Regions from separate parts of the Rhodococcus sp. NPDC059179 genome, predicted to be linked through region 1. Evidence: riboswitches for the same ligand, from Rfam matches in the RefSeq annotation. Region 1 holds a riboswitch; each other region holds the start of a gene.

The links. A riboswitch is a leader RNA that binds a small molecule or an ion and turns the genes downstream of it on or off. The one in region 1 is predicted to bind thiamine pyrophosphate.
Region 2: another riboswitch for thiamine pyrophosphate. It lies ahead of thiC (phosphomethylpyrimidine synthase ThiC); the one in region 1 lies ahead of ACFXMV_RS08525 (TenA family protein).
Region 3: another riboswitch for thiamine pyrophosphate. It lies ahead of thiO (glycine oxidase ThiO); the one in region 1 lies ahead of ACFXMV_RS08525 (TenA family protein).

Annotation. Positions count from the first base shown of each region.
Region 1 covers NZ_JBHZBV010000003.1:40,873-44,098, forward strand. The annotation lists gene ACFXMV_RS08510 (hypothetical protein) at 1-313, opposite strand, end outside; gene ACFXMV_RS08515 (class I SAM-dependent methyltransferase) at 426-1,013, opposite strand; gene ACFXMV_RS08520 (metal-sensitive transcriptional regulator) at 1,024-1,293, opposite strand; TPP riboswitch at 1,404-1,500, shown strand; gene ACFXMV_RS08525 (TenA family protein) at 1,488-2,198, shown strand; gene ACFXMV_RS08530 (ABC transporter substrate-binding protein) at 2,195-3,217, shown strand; gene ACFXMV_RS08535 (ABC transporter permease) at 3,195-3,226, shown strand, end outside.
Region 2 covers NZ_JBHZBV010000006.1:180,752-183,977, reverse strand. The annotation lists gene ACFXMV_RS14890 (hypothetical protein) at 1-342, opposite strand, end outside; gene ACFXMV_RS14885 (GNAT family N-acetyltransferase) at 504-881, opposite strand; gene ACFXMV_RS14880 (GNAT family N-acetyltransferase) at 1,030-1,362, opposite strand; TPP riboswitch at 1,595-1,717, shown strand; gene thiC (phosphomethylpyrimidine synthase ThiC) at 1,709-3,226, shown strand, end outside.
Region 3 covers NZ_JBHZBV010000006.1:171,140-174,365, reverse strand. The annotation lists gene thiS (sulfur carrier protein ThiS) at 1-211, opposite strand, end outside; gene thiO (glycine oxidase ThiO) at 219-1,286, opposite strand; TPP riboswitch at 1,283-1,393, opposite strand; gene thiE (thiamine phosphate synthase) at 1,420-2,127, shown strand; gene ACFXMV_RS14820 (NUDIX domain-containing protein) at 2,259-3,158, opposite strand.

The sequences.
Region 1 (3,226 bases):
CGTGATCAGGCAGCGGCTCGCATTCGTGCAGCAGGCTGCTGATCGCGTTCGCGACCACGTCCTCCGCCCGATATCGGGTGCCGTCACTGGCCGCGACCCCCTCGGGATCGCCGACCCGGGACAGGAATCCGGACAGCGTGTGTTCCACGCCGCCGTCCTGTCCGGAGCCGCCGAGGACGGTTCCCCCGTCTGCACGCACATGCAGCACCGTGTCGCGGACGATCACTATCGGGTCCGGGGTCCCCGCGTCATTCGACGCGATCACCGTGTGCGACACGATGCTGCCAACCCTGAGCCCAATTCCCACGGACACGCCAACACCTCATTCGGTATGAACAGATCGCCGTCCGCGCGCCGAATCATTCAGCGCGCGGACGGGTTACATATTGCTATGCCGACGTTCAGGTGTGCGCGCGACACACTGCCTAATCTTCCGGATCCCATGGCGACACCTCGAGCAGGATGTCGATCGCGATGCCCGCGCCCGCCGGCCTGCGGACGTGTTCGAGTGCGTCGACGCGCAGTCCGGTCGACGCCCGGGCCAGGTCGGTGATCCGCGGCAGGATGTCCGTGTCCGGCGGCCCGCCCACGCCGCGGCCGAAGTTCTCGAAGGAGTGCCCGAGGTAGAGCAGCCGGCCGCCCGGCGCGAGCCAACCGGCCGCGCGGGCGATCAGCGCCTCGAGTTCGGCCGTCGGCAGGTGCAGGAAGCTCAGCAGCACGAGGTCCACCTCCGACCGCGGCGCCCATGCGGTGACATCACCGACCTCCCAATCGATCCCGCCATCCGGATCGAGGGCCCGCGCCTGGTCGATCGCGACCGCGGAGTAGTCGACCGCGGTGACCGTCCAGCCCACGCGGCTCAGCCACCGGGCGTGCCTGCCGTCGCCGCAGGCCAGGTCGACCGCCCGGCCCGGGGGCACAGCGGCGAGCCGCTCGCGGATCGTCTCCGCGGGCTCGGCGCCCCACGGGTCGGGCGAATCCCGGTACCTGGCATCCCAGTCCGATGCGTCCACGCCGCCGCCCTCAGGCCAGCGCCAGGAAGAGCTTCTCGAGCTCCGCCTCGGTCATCGGCTCCTGGTTGTCCCGGTTGGTGCCCGCAAGGCAGTCGCGCAGTCCGGTCGCGACGATCTTGAAGCCGGCACGGTCCAGCGCGCGGGAGACCGCGGCGAGCTGGGTCACCACGTCCTTGCAGTCGCGGCCGCTCTCGATCATCGAGATGACGCCCGCCAGTTGGCCCTGTGCGCGCCGCAGCCTGTTGAGCACCAGCGCAATGCTCTCCTCGTCACCCGTCATCTCGCCACTCCCTGCTTTCGCGTCCGGATTCGTCGGCTCCCATGGTACCCGGCGGGGTATATCGCGACGGCGGAGTCGGCCCTGGCCTGCACAGATGCTAAAGTCTGCCGTGTTGAGACACGGGGTGCTCCGCAATCGCGGGGCTGAGAGCAGACCCGAGAACCTGGCCAGGTAATGCTGACGAAGGAATTGTCATGGCTTCGCATACGCCCATCGAGGGCACCAATAGATTTACTGAACACCTGTGGGACCGGACGAAGGCACTGCGCGTCGCGATCGACGAACTGGAGTTCCTCCGGCGCCTCGGCGACGGGACGCTTCCGCTGGACGTCTTCCGCTTCTACGTCGAGCAGGATTCGCTGTACCTGACGGGCTACGCGAAGGCGCTGGCGATCCTCGCCTCGCGGTCCCCGGACCCGACGACCGCCGCCTTCTGGGCGACCTCGTCGGCCACCGCCGCGGTGGTCGAGTCCGCCCTGCACGACGAGTTGCTCTCCGGCGGCGTACTGCCGGCCGCGGAGCGGGAACCGCAGCATTCGTCGGCCTGCCTCGGCTATGTGTCCTACCTGATCGCGGCCGCTGCCACCGAGCCGTACCCGGTGGCAGCGGCGGCGGTCCTGCCGTGCTTCTGGATCTACGCAGAGGTCGGGCGCGACCTCGGCGCGAGCGCGGCGAAGGTGCTGGCCGCCGACCCGTCGCATCCGTACGCGCAGTGGGTGTCCACCTACGACGCCGAGGAATTCCAGACCTCGGCGGCGACGGCCCGCGAGATGGTCGACGCGGCCGCGGCGGGCGCGACCGACCGCGAGCGTGAGGCGATGGTCGAGGCGTTCACGATCGCGACCCGCTATGAGCTCATGTTCTGGGACACCGCGCTCCACCCGCAGCCCTGGCCCGCGCCGTGAGCGCGGGTGTGCGGCGCGTGTTGGCCGGGGTGGTCGCCGCGGTGTCGGCACTGTCGGTGCTGACCGCGTGCGGCGCCGACACCGGCTCCGACGAGACCATCCGGTTCGCCCTCGACTGGACCCCCAACACCAACCACAGCGGCCTGTTCGTGGCACAGCAGCAGGGGTACTTCGCCGAGGCCGGACTCGACGTGGAGGTGTTGCCCTACAACAACACCGCGGTCGACACCCTCATCGACGCCGGGAACGCCGAGTTCGGGATCAGCACCCACGACGCGTCGACGTTCTCCCGGTCCTCCGGCGCCCACACGGTGTCGGTGCTGGCTCCGCTGCAGCACTGGGCGACGGGCATCGGCGTCCGCGCCGACCGGGCGGACATCGTGAGCCCGAAGGACCTCGACGGTAAGACCTATGCGGGATTCGGCGATCCCGGCGAGAACGAGACGCTGCGCCAGGTGATCCGAAACGACGGCGGCACCGGCGATTTCAACTCGGTCACCCTCGGCACGTCCGCGTACGAGGCCGTCTACTCCGGCAAGGCGGACTTCACGGTCTCGTACTTCGCGTGGGAGGGGATCGAGGCCGAACACGCGGGCACCCCGATGAAGTACTTCCGTTACACCGACTTCGGGTTCCCTGACGCCTACGCCATCGTGATCGACGGCAACGAGGACTGGCTCGAGGCGCACCCCGAGCAGGCGCGCGCGTTCGTCCAGGCGCTGCAGCGCGGCTACCAGTTCGCCGCGGACAACCCGGACCAGGCCGCCAAGCTGCTCATCGAGGCCAATCCGGGCGCCTTCAACGACGAGTCGCTGGTGCTCGAGAGCCAGAAGATGCTCGCCGCGCAGTACATGAGGGACGCGGCCGGGAAGGTCGGCACCCAGACGCTCCAGCAGTGGGCGGGCAACTCCGGATTCCTCTACCAACACGGACTGCTGGCCGGCCCGGACGGCAATCCGCTGACCTCCGAACCCGACTGGTCGACGTACTTCACCAATGACTACCTCGGCTCTTCGTAGGCTGATCCC
Region 2 (3,226 bases), on a different contig from region 1:
GACCGCGCCGTCGACCTCGAGGCGCAGCGGCAGGTTCTCCAGGATCCGGCCCGCCTCGTTGACCGCGGCGATCGCGTTCGTCTGGGTGTCCCGGACGAAGCGCCCGGACTCGAGCTTGATCTGCGCGGTGCTCGCCTCGACCTGGGTCGCGACGAACTTCGCGAGCTCCCGGATCGGGCCCGCCTGCGCGGGCGGCGCGATGCCAACGGAGGCGATCCCGAAGGCCGCCACACCGAGCGCGACGGCCAGCGAGGCCGTCCCAGCCCTGACATCGGACGAGAGCCCGGCCACCCGAGCGGACTTGCACTGGGCGCCCTTGCGCGCAGCGACAACGATCGTCATTCTTCCCCCAGTTACACGGCGCGCCGACACGCGGAGCGATGGCATGCGCCCGTCACCGCCCGGGGCTGGGGAAGTCCAAACCTGTTCGAGATCCCCGTTTTCGAGCCCCGACCGCAACGGGTCAGGGGAAGCATAGGGGCAGTTGCCGCTTTACGGGTGGGCTACGTCGAATTCGGGAAGGGGCTGAAGTCGTCGTCGACGAGCAGGTCCAGTTCCTCGGGGTGGACACCCAGGTAACGCTGCACATATGTGCAGACCGGGCGCAGCCGCCAGCCGCGTTCCCTCGACAGCGCCAGCACGTCGCCGACCAGCACCGCGGCCCAGCCGCGACCGCCGAACTCCTCCTTGACGACCGTGTGCATGAGCGCGACCACCTCACCGCGGCCGCCGGCGAACTCGGTCGACTCCCCCACGCCGCGATAGCCGAGGATGCCGATCAGCTCGTCGCCGACCCAGAGGTCGAAGCGGGAATGCGAGGGGTTGTCCACGACGCGCGCCAGCGCCGGGTTCGCTGGGGCAGGGGCGGGCGCCGTCACCACCGCTGCCGGGACAGGATGCCGCTTGAAAATGTGAGACACCTCACCATGGAAGCAGTCCCGCCCCGGCTGGGTCGCCCGATTTGGGGCCGATGGGGCGATTTGTTGCCCAGTCACCATCCAATCGTGGCCTAATCGGCACCAGAAAGACTCACACCGGGACGATGAGGTCCCGGTACTCGGGGTTGTCGGCGACGAATCGCTGGAGATACGTGCAGACCGGCCGGACCTTCCAGCCGTAGCCGCGCGCCGCGTCGAGGGCGCGGCGCACCATCACCGCCGCGAGTCCCCGATGGCCGAAGTCCTCGACGATCACGGTGTGCATGAACGAGACGATCGGTGTCGCAGCCGATGGCCGCCTCGCCCCGCGCGTGTCCAAGTCGTAATAACCGAGGATGCCGACGAGGTCCCCGTTGAGCCGCAGCTCGAACCGGTTCTGACCTGCATTGTTCGTCACCTCTGCCGTCGGCGATTCCGTGATCATGTACCCGTCTCCTTGCCCGATCCGTAATCACAATGTGATTTCCGCCACTATAGGAGCGGGCCCCGTTCGCCGTGCCCGTTTGCGCCAAGAAGTCCCTGAGACGGATGCACCTGGTGAAACGATCGTCGTCCGGCAAGGCGGAAGAGGAGCCGTATACCGGGTTTGTATCGGCGACGATGACAACGCCGCCGGACGGCGATCGGGCGCCAGGCGCTAGGGTCATCGCGACAACTACACATCCCACGGGGGCTCGCACCAGCGGGCTGAGATGACGGCTAGCTCTTCGAGCGACAGGGCCGTCGACCGTTGAACCTGACCGGGTAATGCCGGCGTAGGGAGAGCACGCATGAGGGACACCTCTGTTTCCGGTACCACCGTCACCACCGGCCCGATCGAGGGCAGCTCCAAGCAGTACCTGAAAATCGATGGCCTGTCGGTGCCCGTCCGCCGAGTCCACCTGACCAATGGCGAGCACCTCGACCTGTACGACACGTCCGGCCCGTACACCGACGCCGACGCACACATCGACCTCGAGGCCGGCCTGCCGAAGACCCGCGACGACTGGGCCAAACCCGATGCGATCGACGGGGCCAGAACCCAGCTGGCCTGGGCCCGGGCCGGGGTCATCACCGCCGAGATGCGCTATTGCGCTGCCCGCGAAGGTGTTTCAGCCGAGATAGTGCGCGAGGAGGTGGCGGCCGGACGCGCCGTCATCCCAGCCAACCACAAGCATCCCGAGTCCGAGCCGATGATCATCGGCAAGCGGTTCCTGGTGAAGATCAACGCGAACATCGGCAATTCCGCGGTCACCTCCTCGATCGCCGAGGAGGTCGAGAAGATGGTCTGGGCCACCCGGTGGGGCGCGGACAACATCATGGACCTGTCAACCGGCAAGGACATCCACCAGACCCGCGAATGGATCCTGCGCAACTCGCCGGTGCCGGTCGGTACCGTGCCGATCTACCAGGCACTCGAGAAGGTCGGCGGCGACCCGACGGCGCTGACGTGGGAGATCTACCGCGACACCGTGATCGAGCAGTGCGAGCAGGGCGTCGACTACATGACCGTGCATGCAGGCGTGCTGCTGCGGTACGTGCCGCTGACCGCCAAGCGCGTCACCGGGATCGTCTCGCGCGGCGGCTCGATCATGGCGGCCTGGTGCCTCGCCCATCACCGAGAGTCGTTCCTGTACACGCACTTCGAGGAGCTTTGCGCGATCCTTCGCGAGTACGACGTGACCTTCTCGCTTGGCGACGGACTGCGCCCGGGGTCCATCGCGGACGCCAACGACGAGGCCCAGTTCGCCGAGCTGCGGACCCTCGGCGAGCTGACCAAGATCGCGAAATCCCATGGCGTGCAGGTGATGATCGAGGGCCCGGGCCACGTCCCGATGCACAAGATCGTGGAGAACGTGCGGCTCGAGGAGGAACTGTGCGAGGAGGCCCCGTTCTATACCCTCGGCCCGCTCGCCACCGACATCGCGCCCGCCTATGACCACATCACCTCGGCGATCGGCGCCGCCATGATCGCGCAGGCAGGCACCGCGATGCTCTGCTACGTGACACCGAAGGAACACCTCGGCCTGCCCAACCGGGACGACGTGAAGGTCGGCGTCATCACGTACAAGATCGCCGCGCACGCCGCCGATCTCGCCAAGCAGCACCCGCGGGCCCAGGAGCGCGACGATGCGCTGTCCAGGGCGCGATTCGAGTTCCGCTGGCGGGACCAGTTCGCGCTGTCGCTTGACCCGGACACCGCCCGCGAGTACCACGACGAGACGCTGCCCGCGGAGCCGGCGAAGACCGCGCACTTCTGCTCGATGTGCGGGCCGAAGTTCTGCTCCATGCGGATCTCCGCGGACGTG
Region 3 (3,226 bases), on a different contig from region 1:
CCTGCACCGCCGTCAGGATCTCGATCTCCCAGCCCTTGCCGACCGGGGTGTCCCAGGACGCCCGCGGGAACACCGCGCCGTCGACCGCGACCGCGATGCCCTTGCACGGCAGGCCGAGGTGCTCCAGCAGCTGGGCCACGGTCAGCGGCTCGGACAGCTGATGGTCCTCGCCGTTGACGGTGATCCCGATGTTCACCGGTGTGTTCGTCATCGAGTCCTCACTCATCGTTGAAGTTGAACCGTTCCGGGGAGGCGCTCTTGGCCTCCGCCAAGGGTGCGCCGTCGAGCTCGGCGACCACCGCGTCGGCGGTCAGCGGGGTCAGCAGGACGCCGTTGCGCCCGTGCCCGGTCGCGAGCACCACCTTGTCCGACACCCGGCCGATGATCGGCAGGTTGTCGGGGCTCATCGGTCGCAGTCCCGCGGCGCATTCGTGCAGCTCGTACTCCCCGACGCTCGGCATCAGGGTCTGCGCGTCGGCGATCAGGTCGCGGACCCCGGCGACGGTGACCTGGGTGTCCTCCCCCGACTCGTGCTGGGTCGCGCCGACCACGAGACCGTCGCCGCGCGGCACCAGGTACACCGGCCGCCCGTGCACGCTGCCGCGGATGGTCATGGTCGGGGCGGGCGCGACGCCGGGACGGCGGTGCAGCCGCAGGATCTCGCCCTTGACCGGACGGACCGGCAGCCCCGGCCACAGCCGCGCGGACGCGGTACCGGCGGACAGCACCACCTGGTCCGTGTCCAGCGCCGCCGGGTCGGTGACGGCCTCGGCGACGAACGCCACCCCCGCCGCGACGCAGGCCGACCGCAGCGCCAGGACCAGGGCGCGGTTGTCGACCGCGGACTCGGTGGCGGCCAGCAGGGCCAGCCGGATGTTCGGGGCGAGCGACGGTTGCGCGGCGCGGATCTCGGTGCGCGAGAGCAGTTCCAGCCGGTAGCCCTGGCAGGCGATCCACTCGGCGACGGTCCGCAGGTCGGCGGCGTCGGCCGCGTCCAGCGCGACCGTGAGCGAACCCTGGGAGGTGAACAGTGTCTCGCCGGACAGGGCCTCGAGCTCGCCACCGAAGTCGGGCCAGCGGGCCAGCGAGTCCGCCCCGACCTGCAGCACCGCGTCCTCGCCCGGCCACCCCTCCGACAACGGTGCCAGCATCCCGCCCGCCACCCAGGACGCCCCGGACGCCGGTGCCGGATCGTGGACGGTGACCCGCCAGCCGGCCTGGGCGGCGCGCCACGCGACCGACAGCCCGATCGCGCCGCCGCCGATCACCGCGACAGTTCTGCTCACAATTCCACCTCACTCCCTGCGCCGGCATGATCCGGGTCAGGTATGACGGTCGGGGCTCGCGGCCCCCTCTCAGCCCCGCGCTCGCCGGGACTCCCGTGTCACTTCTCTATGCGTAGAGACTACCGTTGAGAGCGTGCACCCCTCGCATTCCGGTAAGCACCTCACCCCACGCGAACGCCTCGCGACCGCCCGTCTCTATCTCTGCACCGACGCCCGCCGCGACAAGGGCGACCTCGCGAAGTTCGCCGAGGCCGCGCTGTCCGGCGGCGTCGACATCATCCAGCTGCGCGACAAGGGATCGGCTGGCGAGAAGAAGCTCGGCCCGATGGAGACCCAGGAAGAGCTGGGCGCGCTGGCCGAGCTCTCCGCGGTCGCCCGCAGGCACGGCGCTCTGCTGGCCGTGAACGACCGCGCCGACCTGGCACTGGCCGCGGGCGCGGACGTCCTGCACCTGGGCCAGGGCGACCTGCCGGTGCACTACGCCCGCCGAATCCTCGGCCCGAACGTGGTGATCGGCCGCTCCACGCACAGCCGGGCGCAGGCCCAGCTCGCCTCGATCGCGGACGACGTCGACTACTTCTGCACCGGACCGGTGTGGGCGACGCCGACCAAGCCCGGCCGGACCGCGTCGGGCATCGACCTGGTCCGCTCGACCGCCGACTCGCACCCGACCCGGCCGTGGTTCGCGATCGGCGGCATCGACGAGGAGCGGCTGCCCGAGGTCCTCGAGGCGGGCGCCGACCGCATCGTGGTGGTGCGCGCGATCACCGAGGCGCGCGACCCGCAGGCCGCGGCGCGGTCACTGGCCGACGCCCTGGCCCGCAACGCCGACCGCCGCTGACCCCCGGCCAGCCCACCCTCCCCGCCCCGACCTCCCCGCCCCACCTCCCCAATGTCACATTGATTCGGCTCAGTCGAATCAATGTGACATTGGGGAGGTCGGGGCAGGGGTACAGACTGATCGGCGGGGGGTCAGTCCAGCCAGCCGAGGACCGTCGACGGCGACAGCTGCACGACCGTCTCCGGCAGGCGCTCGCGCAGCCCACGGTCCGCGGTGACCACGGCGGTGAGGTGCTCGTCGACGCCCCCGAAGGCCGGATGCCCGACGACGCCGCCCGCGGCCATCGCCAGCTCGGTGCCAGCGCCCGCCAGCAGCGCCAGCTCGTCGTCCCCGCTGCCCGCGGCGACGTGCACCGGAATCCTGGCGTCCACCTCGGCGACCGCGCGAGCCTGACCCTCGAGCACCGCCTCGATCCGCGACAGCCAGCCGAATCCGCCGTCCGGCAGCTCGATGGTCCGGGGCAGCGTCCCGGCCAGCGCCGCGAGCAGTTCGCCGGTCGCGCCCGCGCGGTCCCGCCACCAGCCGTTCGGCCGCGAGCCCAGCACGTTCGCGGTGTCCAGCAGCAACCGGACCGGGGTGCTCCGCAGCTCCGGCCAGCTCGCCGCGAAACCCGGATGCAGCAGCAGCCCCGACACCTGGTCCTCCGGCACCCAGCGCAGTTCCGTGCTCTCGCCGTTCGGCACCGTCGTGAGCGGGCCTGCCGCGTCGGCGATCACCGTCGTATACGTCCAGCCGCTGCTCGCCCGCGCGGTCACCCGTTCGGCGCGCACCCGCAGGTCGGAGCCGGGTATCCCGGCCTCCTCCTCGGCCTCGCGAACGGCGGCGTGGACTGTCGACTCGTGGCTGTCGCGGGCGCCGCCGGGCAACGCCCAGGTGCCGCCCTGATGGCTCCACTGCGCGCGGTGTTGCAAGAGCACGGTCGGGGTTCCGTCGGCCGCGGGGGCGCGCAGCAGCAGCCCGGCCGCGCCGAACTTGCCCCAATGCCGACTTCCGTCGTCGCTCTTGGCCCAGCCGTCCCCGTCACCGCGCATCGACTTCGTTCACCTGCCCCACATCCGGCCACGTCGCACCCCACGCGGTCCTTGCGCCTCGTCATCTT